Regions from separate parts of the Secundilactobacillus malefermentans genome, predicted to be linked through region 2. Evidence: a T-box and tRNA genes for the amino acid it is inferred to sense, from the RefSeq annotation. Region 2 holds a T-box; the other holds one or more tRNA genes.
What was found. The T-box of region 2 lies ahead of tyrS (tyrosine--tRNA ligase). A T-box ahead of a tRNA ligase gene usually reads a tRNA of that ligase, here a tRNA-Tyr.
Positions count from the first base shown of each region.

Region 1: it encodes a tRNA-Tyr, which carries the amino acid that the T-box ahead of tyrS (tyrosine--tRNA ligase) is inferred to sense. The anticodon was not compared.

Region 1 covers NZ_CP042371.1:1,773,401-1,779,839, reverse strand. Annotated here, with positions in the region: tRNA gene FGL90_RS08745 (tRNA-His) at 2-76, shown strand; gene FGL90_RS08740 (IS110 family RNA-guided transposase) at 687-1,898, shown strand; partial or broken gene FGL90_RS08735 (DNA/RNA non-specific endonuclease) at 2,137-3,377, shown strand; gene FGL90_RS08730 (hypothetical protein) at 3,404-3,820, shown strand; tRNA gene FGL90_RS08725 (tRNA-Leu) at 4,327-4,411, opposite strand; tRNA gene FGL90_RS08720 (tRNA-Cys) at 4,434-4,504, opposite strand; tRNA gene FGL90_RS08715 (tRNA-Gln) at 4,530-4,601, opposite strand; tRNA gene FGL90_RS08710 (tRNA-His) at 4,608-4,682, opposite strand; tRNA gene FGL90_RS08705 (tRNA-Trp) at 4,697-4,767, opposite strand; tRNA gene FGL90_RS08700 (tRNA-Tyr) at 4,769-4,854, opposite strand; tRNA gene FGL90_RS08695 (tRNA-Phe) at 4,859-4,931, opposite strand; tRNA gene FGL90_RS08690 (tRNA-Asp) at 4,979-5,052, opposite strand; tRNA gene FGL90_RS08685 (tRNA-Val) at 5,076-5,148, opposite strand; tRNA gene FGL90_RS08680 (tRNA-Glu) at 5,153-5,224, opposite strand; tRNA gene FGL90_RS08675 (tRNA-Ser) at 5,240-5,331, opposite strand; rRNA gene rrf (5S ribosomal RNA) at 5,408-5,524, opposite strand; rRNA gene FGL90_RS08665 (23S ribosomal RNA) at 5,586-6,439, opposite strand, start outside.
Region 2 covers NZ_CP042371.1:1,387,582-1,394,020, forward strand. Annotated here, with positions in the region: gene FGL90_RS06685 (IS3 family transposase) at 1-676, shown strand, start outside; gene FGL90_RS06690 (hypothetical protein) at 909-1,664, shown strand; gene FGL90_RS06695 (GNAT family N-acetyltransferase) at 1,755-2,267, opposite strand; gene FGL90_RS06700 (SDR family NAD(P)-dependent oxidoreductase) at 2,385-3,047, shown strand; T-box leader at 3,078-3,282, shown strand; gene tyrS (tyrosine--tRNA ligase) at 3,329-4,585, shown strand; rRNA gene FGL90_RS06710 (16S ribosomal RNA) at 4,915-6,439, shown strand, end outside.

The DNA of each region.
Region 1 (6,439 bases), 390 kb from region 2:
GGCGGTATTGGTGAAGCTTGGTTAACACACCGGATCGTGGTTCCGGCATGCGTGGGTTCGAACCCCACATACCGCCCTTAAAGTTCATATAGGCTAATGCCTATTTTTTTTTGCACTTTTTTCCTCAAAGTAGTTTTTGCTTATTTGGTAACTTTAATCTATCCTTCTCAATGTTAAGCAAGACTATGCTCTGAAATAATATATCAAATCAAGTGAAGAATAGCTAAGAATTGAATTTCAAACATTAAGGTGATGATTAATGAATAAGTTTACAAATAATTTCTGAGAGCTACTATTCAATTAATAGTTGTACCTAGTTCCTACCGTAAAACCACTCTTAGTTTATTGTCACTTTCATTTTTCAAGCGCCTTGTTTATATTATCACACTACAGTGACTCGGACGCATTATCAGACATTTTTAACACAACAAAAACTGACTAACATTAGTGGTGAATCATAATTCGACGGAATTATGATTCACCACTTTTATATTCTGTTAAAGTGGAAATGAAGTTGACATGTCGAATTGCTTTTTGGCGCACCTTACGGTGACGTCGTAACAAAAAACGGCAACTTCATCCGGTTCACCAATGAGCTCGCTCGAAGTCTGTTGGCTATTAAAGTCGTGTATTGAAAATTGAGATGAGTGAATCGATGAATACAACTTTTATGTAGGTGGTGTTTGATGATGCTTGATATGGAAATCATATTTGGTATTGATGTCAGTAAACATAGTTCAAACGTAGCCATTTTGATTGATGGCAGGACGTTTAAAGAATTTAAAATAACCAATAACCGACCAGGTTACAAAATACTTGATGATGCGCTTAACAGTTTTAGATCGCCGAAGGTAATTTTTGAATCTTCTGGCATCTATTCCCGAAGTATACGGTCCTTTCTTCAAAGGGAAAATTGGAATTATACGGAAATTAACCCATTAGCAGCAAAAAAAGACATGGATGGGTTTAGGCATAATAAAAATGATCGGTTAGATGCCGTTTCATTAGCAATGGCACAACATCATTATCAGTCGACCTTTAAGGAAAAAGCTGTGTATGGCGAGCTTCACGACTTGGAGCGAACCTATCAAGAATTCAACGAAGATATTGTACGAGCTAAAAATCGATTACATCAAAAGTTGCAGCTTACTTTCCCAGAGGTGGAACAATTTATAAGCACGACCGATGGTGCATTGTATTGGCACGTCGTGCAACAATTTCCACATGCCAGCCTTGTATTAGCAATCGAATTACCAGCGTTAGCCCAATTCATTTTAAAGGCTACACCAAAAAACATGAGTGAGAAGCGTGCATTCGCTCTAGCTAGGCATCTTCATGATTTGGCAAGTCAATCTGCCCCCGCAGTTGATTACAACGCTCACGCAGTTCACTCCGTTATTTATCTAGCTAACGAGGTTGAACACTTAAGCGGACTTAAGGCAGATATTATTGAGGAAATGACTAAGATTTCAAGCTTACTTGCCGAAATCCCAATCTTAGAATCAATTCCGGGATTCGGTATTAAAACAGCAGTTTGTCTCTTAGCTGAGTTAGGTGATATTAGCCGATTTCATAGCTCCAATGCCATTAATGCATACGTTGGAATTGATTTGATCCAGTATCAATCTGGGGATTTCGAGATGATGCAGCATATTCGAAAGCGCGGTAATCCATATGCAAGAAAAATATTATTTAAAGCTGTCTTAAACATGATGAGTGTCGCCAAATATCATCCATCGAATATCAGTATTTTTTATCAACGCAAAAAGCAATCTTCTAGTGAATCACACACTAAGAAGATTGCCATAGCTGCGATGGGACGTCTGATTAGGACCATCTACCACCTAATTAAAAATAATGAATTATATGATTCAACACAATTCTCACCAGAGAAATAAATCATAATTCATTCACACACAATTATAACACCTCAAAAAATCAATAACACCAGAGGTGCTATTTATCATACATTTATTCGGTAATACAATCTATAAAACACGGGAAAAAATCTTAAAGTACTGCTCAAAAAAAAGAGAACCCCATAAAATAGAGGTTTCTCTTGACTAATCGTAGAAAAATAGCATCATCTATTATTGTCGATTATGTAAAATAAGTTACTTTGGAGGAACTTTTTTTATGTTTAGTTTTATATTTGCAATAGTTCAAATCATATTTTGGATACTTTTAGTCGCATGGATTGTCGGTAAAATAAGGCATAAGCCTAATTTTGCAACAGGACGCTACCTTTTAATTTCATTAACGCTACTCTTTGTTGTTGGCCTTTTTAGCCCCGATTCTAATAGTAGTTCCGGTGAATCAGATAAAGCCCCCACTTCTGAAAGTAAATCTAGTGCAAAAACAAGTTCAACATCCAAGAAAGAATCTTCATCTAAAAAAACGGAAGTCGTTGCTAAAAAGAAACCAAGTTCTGACAACGACAAAGCTATTTTGACAAAACTAGTTTCCTATACAGATAAAGAATCTGCTGGACCCAATAGCAACTACTATTGGACTAGTGGCAAAGCACGAATGGCCCAATTCAAGAGTAATAAAGCTGGCTATTACCACTTTACTTCAGATTCTCAAGGGCGCCCTACAACCGCCAGAGCAGTCTTAACTTACAATGAATATCAATCATCGCGGGGCTCTCGTCAAGGTGACCCATTAGGTCCCATAGGCTGGCCAGCTGATAATCCTAAAGTTGCAATTAGTTACAGTTTAACTGGACGAACTTATCACGGCTACCTTTATAATCGAAGTCATTCAATTGGAGATAGCTTACTCGGAAAAAAGTCGTATACTTCGGCTGATAATTTCACTACTGGTACTAGACCCCAAAACGTTGGGGCCAATCAAGGTGGTGGTATGAGGCATGCTGAAGAAACCGCCGAACAATATTGGGAAAGCAATCCTAACTCAAAAACCACGATCAAGTACGAAACTACCCCACTCTATAAAGGGAGTGAAGAAATTCCCCGTGGATCAATCGTAGATATTAAATCATCTGATCTGACAACTCTATCAATACTGAAATAGTCGTTATTAATTCTGTCGAAGGAATCAAAGTAGACTATAACGATGGCAGCAGTGATGCTAAGCCACTAACTAGCAGTTATTCAAGCCACAAGTCAGCAACCTATTCTCATAAAACCGCGTCTTCAGCCAATAAACCAACGGCGAAAACCCCAAGCACCAATTCAACAACCAAAAACGGTCAATGGACGGTCGCTGCTACTGGCATGGTATTCGTTTCAGACAGTAACAAATACTACTCGGAAGTTACAACTCCAGGAAACTATCAATATGAAAGCGAGTCTCAAGCTTCTGCAGATGGAGCCTCAAGAGCTTCTAGAGGAAATCAATACGCAAGACCATAAAAATATTTTACTTTGGAGAAAATAAAATGAAATTAAAAAATATCGTTATCGCTAGTGTGACCACCCTGTCATTTGGCGCAGCACTGACGATGACAAGCAAGAGTGTAAGTGCGTACTCATCGTATAAAAGCATCCCCACTGCCATCCGTGGATACTACATTTCAAAGCCCGGCAATGATTCTTTGAAAATAACTAAGCATGCGATTGTCTCCGGATCACCATTAGCTGATTCATACTTTTATCGCGTTACCAAAGTTAATCGTAGTGGCCATAATTATCACGTTCATGCTCACATTACGTTGGGAAATACGACATACTTTACTATGAAGCTAAGCCACTACAAGAAAAACAAAATTTATTCTGCCGGCTACACTTATACAAAAACCAGCAAAGCTAAGTATCACTATTTCTTAAATCACTTTAATCACGCATACGGATACTAGTACCACCCTCCCACACCGGTCAGCAGGTTCAACTCCTGCAGTGGGAATTAAAATAAATATTAAAATAGATTCTTATGGAGTACGATCAAGTACTGAACCTCTTACGGAAAGTACTAAAGAAATACTTGTTCAATCCAATTACTCATGTTGTCGTCAGAAGATGAGCAGTATATCCACTTATTTTCTTAAAACCAATGATAAAAGAAAAGCCTTGGACTCTATAAAGTATTCTGGGGACAGTGAAACAATAGCATGTGGTATGTAAAACTACTCGTAAGTACAATAGATAATCTTTTTTCTCTGTATGTGCACCATTTAGTGCACCAAAATTTTACATCAATTCCTTTTAATTCCATATATTTGTGTTTTATGGATAAACATACTAAATAAGAAAATGAATAAATGTATTATTATTAGGCTAAAAACGCCGATTTATCAGTACTTTAGACCACAAAAAAAGAACCAAGAATAAAATTCTCAGTTCTCATACATAAATATAACACCTATACCGGAGGTGGGGTTCGAACCCACACGTCCTCAACGGACACTGGATTTTGAGTCCAGCGCGTCTGCCAGTTCCGCCACTCCGGCATATTCCCATTTAATTGGGCAAAGGCGGTAATCGGATTCGAACCGACGATGAAGGTTTTGCAGACCTCTGCCTTACCACTTGGCTATACCGCCATGTTATAAAATTGATCGAATCCAACTGGGTTAGCTGGATTCGAACCAGCGCATGACGGAGTCAAAGTCCGTTGCCTTACCACTTGGCTATAACCCAATCAAGGGCGGTATGTGGGACTCGAACCCACGCATGCCGGAACCACAATCCGGTGTGTTAACCAAACTTCACCAATACCGCCATAACATCATTAACAGGGATAGTAGGAGTTGAACCCACACCGACGGTTTTGGAGACCGTAGTTCTACCATTAAACTATATCCCTATGGTGGATGGGAGTGGATTCGAACCACCGAACCCGAAGGAGCGGATTTACAGTCCGCCGCGTTTAGCCAGACTTCGCTACCCATCCATAATGGCGCGGGACGGAATCGAACCGCCGACACACGGAGCTTCAATCCGTTGCTCTACCAACTGAGCTACCGAGCCATTTACCTAATAAGATGTTAAGTATTAAATTAATAACAACATAACAACGGTCCGTACGAGACTCGAACTCGTGATCTCCTGCGTGACAGGCAGGCGTCCTAACCAGCTAGACCAACGGACCATAACCATTATTATATCATTGAATGGAGGATACAGGGCTCGAACCTGTGACCCTCTGCTTGTAAGGCAGACGCTCTCCCAACTGAGCTAATCCTCCAAGATGACCCGTATGGGACTCGAACCCATGTTACCGCCGTGAAAGGGCGGTGTCTTAACCGCTTGACCAACGGGTCATATTTGTTTGTAAACGGAGAGTGAGGGATTCGAACCCTCGAAACAGGTTTTTGCCCGTTTACACCATTTCCAATGGTGCTCCTTCGGCCAGCTCGGACAACTCTCCATCTAACTTCCGATAGGAGGATTCGAACCTCCTTTGTTTAAACAACTTTCACCATCTAGAAATATCGGAATAAATTGCGTGGCAACGTCCTACCCTTGCAGGGGGCGATCCCCCAACTACTCTCGGCGTGCTAAAGCTTAACTTCTGTGTTCGGCATGGGAACAGGTGTATCCTTTAGGCTATCGCCACCACACTATTGAGAACTTGAGCTCTCAAAACTAGATAATATCAATTCCTTCAGAGAACACCACTCTGTGGTTAAGTCCTCGACCGATTAGTACTGGTCCGCTCCATGCATCGCTGCACTTCCACTCCCAGCCTATCTACCTGATCATCTCTCAGGGGTCTTACTTCCTTAATGGAATGGGAAATCTCATCTCGAGGTGAGTTTCACACTTAGATGCTTTCAGCGTTTATCTCATCCATACATAGCTACCCAGCGATGCTCCTGGCGGAACAACTGGTACACCAGCGGTATGTCCATTCCGGTCCTCTCGTACTAGGAACAGATCCTCTCAAATTTCCTACGCCCGCGACGGATAGGGACCGAACTGTCTCACGACGTTCTGAACCCAGCTCGCGTACCGCTTTAATGGGCGAACAGCCCAACCCTTGGGACCGACTACAGCCCCAGGATGCGATGAGCCGACATCGAGGTGCCAAACCTCCCCGTCGATGTGGACTCTTGGGGGAGATAAGCCTGTTATCCCCAGGGTAGCTTTTATCCGTTGAGCGATGGCCCTTCCATACGGTACCACCGGATCACTAAGCCCGACTTTCGTCCCTGCTCGACTTGTCTGTCTCGCAGTCAAGCTCCCTTCTGCCTTTACACTCTATGAATGATTTCCAACCATTCTGAGGGAACCTTTGGGCGCCTCCGTTACTCTTTAGGAGGCGACCGCCCCAGTCAAACTACCCACCTGACACTGTCTCCCACCACGATTAGTGGTGCGGGTTAGAGTGTTCACACAGCCAGGGTCGTATCCCACCAGCGCCTCTGCCGAAACTAGCGTTCCGGCCTCTACGGCTCCGACCTATCCTGTACAAGCTGTGCCAACACCCAATATCAAGCTATAGTAAAGCTCCATGGGGTCTTTCCGTCCTGTCG
Region 2 (6,439 bases):
GGAACTTCAACCACTGCAGCTTCGGTGCAGTCCACGACGGATTTCCCGGCTCATGAAGGAACTGGATATCCACTCCGTTACCGTCAATAAGTGGAAAGCGGCTTCGGCTTCCAAAACCAAGGTTGAACAGCGTCCCAACTTGCTTAAGCAGGATTTCTCGACCACTGGTTTAAATCAAAAATGGACCGCTGATATGACCTATATTCAAACGAAGCGTAATGGCTGGTGTTACTTATCAACCATCATGGACCTGCACTCACGACGGATTATCGGCTATTCGTTCTCAAAAAAGATGGATACTGATTTAGTCTTAAAGACCCTTGAAAGCGCGGTTAAAAATCGAACCATTACTGGGGACCTGATTATCCATACGGATTTAGGATCACAGTATACCAGCGATGATTACAATCAACGTTTAACTGAGCTACATATCCGCCACTCATACAGCCGTAAGGGTTGTCCGTATGATAATGCGCCAATGGAATCCTTTCACGCTTCCCTCAAAAAGGAATGTGTTTATCCAGTGCCGGTCTTTGAAGATTATGAAACTGCCGCTGCCGTCCTTTTTGAATATGTGCATGCTTTCTACAATAGGAAGAGAATTCATAGTTCACTGGGCTACCAGACCCCCTTACAAGTTGAAATTGCAACACTTACGAGCCAAATGGCCGCCTGATTTAATGCTTTCCAGGGTTCAAATAAGTTATTAATCGCGATTAATGATTTATTTGAGCTGTGGAAGGTAAACGCGGTTCTGAATGTCTCTTAAAATCTGTCTCAAATATTGACTTCAATCCATTATGTTGATTAGACTTTCTCAAGGATATAATTTTTTAAGGGGCGATATCTTCGTCGAACTTATGGATTTAAACTTCACTTCTGGTACGTCGATTTTGACGCAGTATCTAATGGGAAACTACAGCCTATCTGGACAAGAGGCATTAACGCAGACGAATACGTTAAAGTTTGTGATGAAATATGGGCCAGAGTTTATTAGTCGAATGCCGTATCATGAAATTGTTAAATTACTCAATGGCATGCATAAGAGTCCCGCTTGGCGAGCAATTTGGCATGAAGATGAGGTTACGGATTCGGATAGACCCTATTTAGGCAAACTTGAGTTACGGGTTATCGGCTATATGCTAATGATCATGTTCTTCGGAGATTTTCCGGTGACAAGTTCGACTTATCTCGATCGATTTATGGTCGGTGAAAAACCAGGTAATTTCGTTGAGCTTAGGGCAGCAGCTGCGAAAGTTCTGCTCGAGTCTAATTTGGAAGTTGTGAGTGGCAATCGAGTTAATAAGATAGCAATGTTGTTTTATGCAGTCATTTCCGTTTTGGAGACGCTTGGACAGACAGCAACCATTTTTATGGATACACAGCTTGAAAATATTAATTTAGATGCGTTTAGTTATATGATGCATAATAGGATGCAAATTAAATCTATTCGTACTTTTGATTCTAAATTTTGTCCAGCAATCGTTGTCTATAGTGAAATGAGGGCGCCGGTCAATCAAATTCTGACTGAGAATCAAAATGTTACTTCTGTTAAATGGGTAAGTGAGTTGCCAACCATTGAGAATTTTCGACGAATTTTTGATGCCTATCGGGATAGCAGCTTACAGTTTTTAGAAAAATTGGTCGGAGGGATTGATTCATAGATTGGTCACAGCTAGTTTGGAAACAGCAGGGAAGCGAATTAAATAGATAAAATCTGGGGTGGCCGTATTATACGGCTTTTTTATTTTCTACTACATAATGAGTTTCATTAGTAAATCGTTTTGGGGATGGGTGCCCATATGAAAAGTGTGGATGGCAAATTTTCTGAAACCAAACCGTTCATAAAAGATAATTGCTTTAGTGTTGTTTTCCCAGACACCCAGCCAAACATAGTTGACCTTTAACTCATGCGCAATCTTGATTGCTAACTTCATGAGTTCTTGGCCAACTTTTTTTGATTGATCTTTTTTTAAAACGTAAATCCGCTGAACTTCGAGAGAGTTGGAGAGGCCGCTTTCAGTTTGGCTACCAAATTCATTAACCTTTAGATATCCCACCATTTGGCCATTATCGATAGCAACGAAAAATTGCGCACGGGGATCGACAAGTTCGGTTGCCAGTTTTTCAAGGGTTAAATTTTGGGTTAGGTAGGTTTTGATAGCTTGCTCAGTGTTGTGAGGACCAAAAGTTTGGACAAAGGTTAATTGACTGATTGATAGGAGTTCATCTACATCAGCGATTGAAGCACGTCGGATTTGAATCATGATAATCACCTCAAAGTCTAGTTTAAAAAGGTTCATAAATTATTCATTCTTAAGCAATAGAATGGACACTTTTCTACTATATTATAAAAGAAAAAGTGGAACTGAGAGGTGAATAAGATGAAAACAGTTAGAAACCAATTTAATGAAATTGATAAGCTGGTGCGGTTATATGATCAGCAAGACCGTTTGACCAACAAGAAGATCGTCATTACCAATGATGCAGAAGGAATTGGTGCCTTACTTGCAATCCTAGTTGCCCGCGAAGGCGCTGAAGTTTTGTTCATGCATAATCGGGAACCATTGATGGCGTTTGAAGTTGCATTTAGGATTGATGAAGCAGGTGGGCGCGTGATTATTTCGGAAGGTGATTGGAGTTCCGTGGAAAATGCGACCCAACTGGTTGAAGTTGTGCAAAATTTTTGGGGCAGCGTGGATGCGGTTTTCCATACGGTTCCTCGGGGCAGCTATATGCTCACAAAAAAGGTGTCCCCGTTTCTGAGTGAGAATGGTCATATTATTAACATGGTGCAGTCAAAGTTAGATAGACGTCATCCTAAGGTCGCCAGATTTTTAGATGCGGAAGTTGCGTTAACGGATTTAACCTATGACTTAAATGAAAATAAACTATTGAGGAATAAATCGATCTTAATTGTCGGAATTCATCATGATTCAAATGATAAATCAAAATTAGGTGACGTAAGTTCGCTTTGTTTGCCGATTTTAACGAAGCAGATTATCCCAAATGAACTTATTTTAGAAACTAGTCGTGAGAATCGTTGACTTTTGAGGGATGGATTTGTATGATTAACGTCATAAGCAATGAAGCAGTGAAGTAGTAATGTCGAGCAACGATGAAGAAACTTAGCGGGTGCTGTGAGCTAAGCGACTCGACTTACGAATTACGCTGATGGAGCTACTAAGTTTTAGCGGGTCATTCCGTTATCGATGCTTGAGAGATTTTTGGAATTCCAAAAATAACTTGGGTGGTAACGCGGAAATTAATTTCGTCCCTAATGGTATTTGCCATTGGGGATTTTTTTATTTTATAAGGAGGAAATGGAATGAATATTATTGATGAATTAAAATGGCGGGATGCCATTAATCAGCAAACAGATGAAAAAGGATTAAATGATTTAGTTGATGAGAAGAAGGTTGGACTGTACGTTGGGATTGATCCTACCGGAGACTCAATGCACATCGGGCACTTAATTCCCTTTATGATTCTCAAACGATTCCAGTTGGCGGGCCATCGCCCATATATTGTTATTGGTGGCGCAACGGGATCAATAGGTGACCCAAGTGGCAAGAAGGCTGAGCGTAAGTTACAGACAATGGACGTTGTTGAAGACAATGCTCGGAAAATCTCTGGTCAGATGGAAAAGCTATTTGGCCAGGACGGGTCATTTAAAATTGTTAACAACTACGATTGGACTTCTAAGCTATCTCTTTTGGATTTCTTGAGGGATTACGGTAAGCTGTTTAACGTGAATACGATGTTGAACAAGGAAGTTGTTGCATCAAGGCTTGAAGTAGGAATCTCATATACTGAATTTACGTACCAGATTCTACAGTCAATTGACTTTCTACATTTATTTGAAAATGAAGATGTACAAGTCCAAATTGGTGGCGCTGATCAATGGGGTAATATTACTGCAGGGATTGATCTCATTCATAAGATAAAGGGAGCGGATGCCAAGGCATATGGACTCACGATTCCATTAATGTTAAAAGCAGACGGAACCAAATTTGGAAAAACTGAGGGTGGTGCTGTTTGGCTTGATCCTGAGAAAACTTCACCATATGAGTTCTACCAATTCTGGATTAATCAGGATGACCGGGATGTTGTGAAATACCTCAAGTACTTTACGTTCCTTTCCGAGGATGAAATTAATGACTTGTCAGATAAGGTTAAGACCGCTCCTGAAAAAAGGGAAGCACAACGCCGCCTAGCTGAAGAGGTAACAGAATTCGTTCACGGAAAAGATGCCGTTAAAGAGGCGGAAAACATCACCAAAGCTCTTTTCTCTGGCAATGTTGCAGATCTTACGGCAAATGAAATAGAACAAGGATTCAAGAATATGCCTTCAGTTGACGTGACTAATGAAAAGAAAAACATCGTTGAATGGTTGGTCGACGTTACAAAGATTGAACCATCTCGTCGCCAAGCAAGAGAAGACGTCACAAACGGAGCCGTTAGAATTAATGGTGAGAAGGTCCAGGATACAGATGCAGAGATTAATCCAGCTACCCATTTTGATGGGAAGTTTGTTGTTGTTCGTAAAGGTAAAAAGCGCTATTTCTTAGCTCGTATTAAATAGGGGTATCCTCTTCCATTTCGGAAGAGGATATTTTTTTTAAAAAGTGTTGACTCCAAACAGTATTGTTGGTATATTTGTTAATGCGCTGTTGCGTATCGCCAATTATCATTTAAACAACCAGAAAAATTAGTTGTTGACATGATGTTTTGGAAGTGATAGTATTAAGAAGTTGTCCTAACGGACACGATGTAGACCTTTGAAAACTGAACAAAGTTTCGACGAATCAAATGTGCAGGGCGATTCAACCCATCGAGGTTGGATCCAAAATGTAACAAACGAAGTCAATTCGTAAGCAACAAAAACAAATAATGAGCTAAAGCTTATCATTTTAAAATGAGAGTTTGATCCTGGCTCAGGATGAACGCTGGCGGCGTGCCTAATACATGCAAGTCGAACGCATCCCGTTGATTTGAAGTGCTTGCACTGATAATTAACATTGGATGAGTGGCGAACTGGTGAGTAACACGTGGGTAACTTGCCCAAAAGTAGGGGATAACATTTGGAAACAGGTGCTAATACCGTATAACAACGAAAATCGCATGATTTTCGTTTGAAAGATGGTTTCGGCTATCACTTTTGGATAGACCCGCGGTGCATTAGCTAGTTGGTAGAGTAATGGTTTACCAAGGCAATGATGCATAGCCGACCTGAGAGGGTAATCGGCCACATTGGGACTGAGACACGGCCCAAACTCCTACGGGAGGCAGCAGTAGGGAATCTTCCACAATGGACGAAAGTCTGATGGAGCAACGCCGCGTGAGTGAAGAAGGGTTTCGGCTCGTAAAACTCTGTTGTTGGAGAAGAACGAACGTGAGAGTAACTGTTCACGTTGTGACGGTATCCAACCAGAAAGCCACGGCTAACTACGTGCCAGCAGCCGCGGTAATACGTAGGTGGCAAGCGTTATCCGGATTTATTGGGCGTAAAGAGAGTGCAGGCGGTTTGTTAAGTCTGATGTGAAAGCCTTCGGCTCAACCGAAGAAGTGCATTGGAAACTGATAAACTTGAGTGCAGAAAAGGACAGTGGAACTCCATGTGTAGCGGTGAAATGCGTAGATATATGGAAGAACACCAGTGGCGAAGGCGGCTGTCTGGTCTGTAACTGACGCTGAGACTCGAAAGCATGGGTAGCGAACAGGATTAGATACCCTGGTAGTCCATGCCGTAAACGATGAATGCTAAGTGTTGGAGGGTTTCCGCCCTTCAGTGCTGCAGCTAACGCATTAAGCATTCCGCCTGGGGAGTACGACCGCAAGGTTGAAACTCAAAGGAATTGACGGGGGCCCGCACAAGCGGTGGAGCATGTGGTTTAATTCGAAGCTACGCGAAGAACCTTACCAGGTCTTGACATCTTCTGCCAACCTAAGAGATTAGGCGTTCCCTTCGGGGACAGAATGACAGGTGGTGCATGGTTGTCGTCAGCTCGTGTCGTGAGATGTTGGGTTAAGTCCCGCAACGAGCGCAACCCTTATTATCAGTTGCCAGCATTAAGTTGGGCACTCTGGTGAGACTGCCGGTGATAAACCGGAGGAAGGTGGGGATGACGTCAAATCATCATGCCCCTTATGACCTGGGCTACACACGTGCTACAATGGACGGTACAACGAGTCGCGAACTCGCGAGGGTAAGCTAATCTCTTAAAGCCGTTCTCAGTTCGGACTGTAGGCTGCAACTCGCCTACACGAAGTTGGAATCGCTAGTAATCGCGGATCAGCATGCCGCGGTGAATACGTTCCCGGGCCTTGTACACACCGCCCGTCACACCATGAGAGTTTGTAACACCCAAAGTCGGTTCGGTAACCTTCGGGAGCCAGCCGCCTAAGGTGGGACAGATGATTAGGGTGAAGTCGTAAC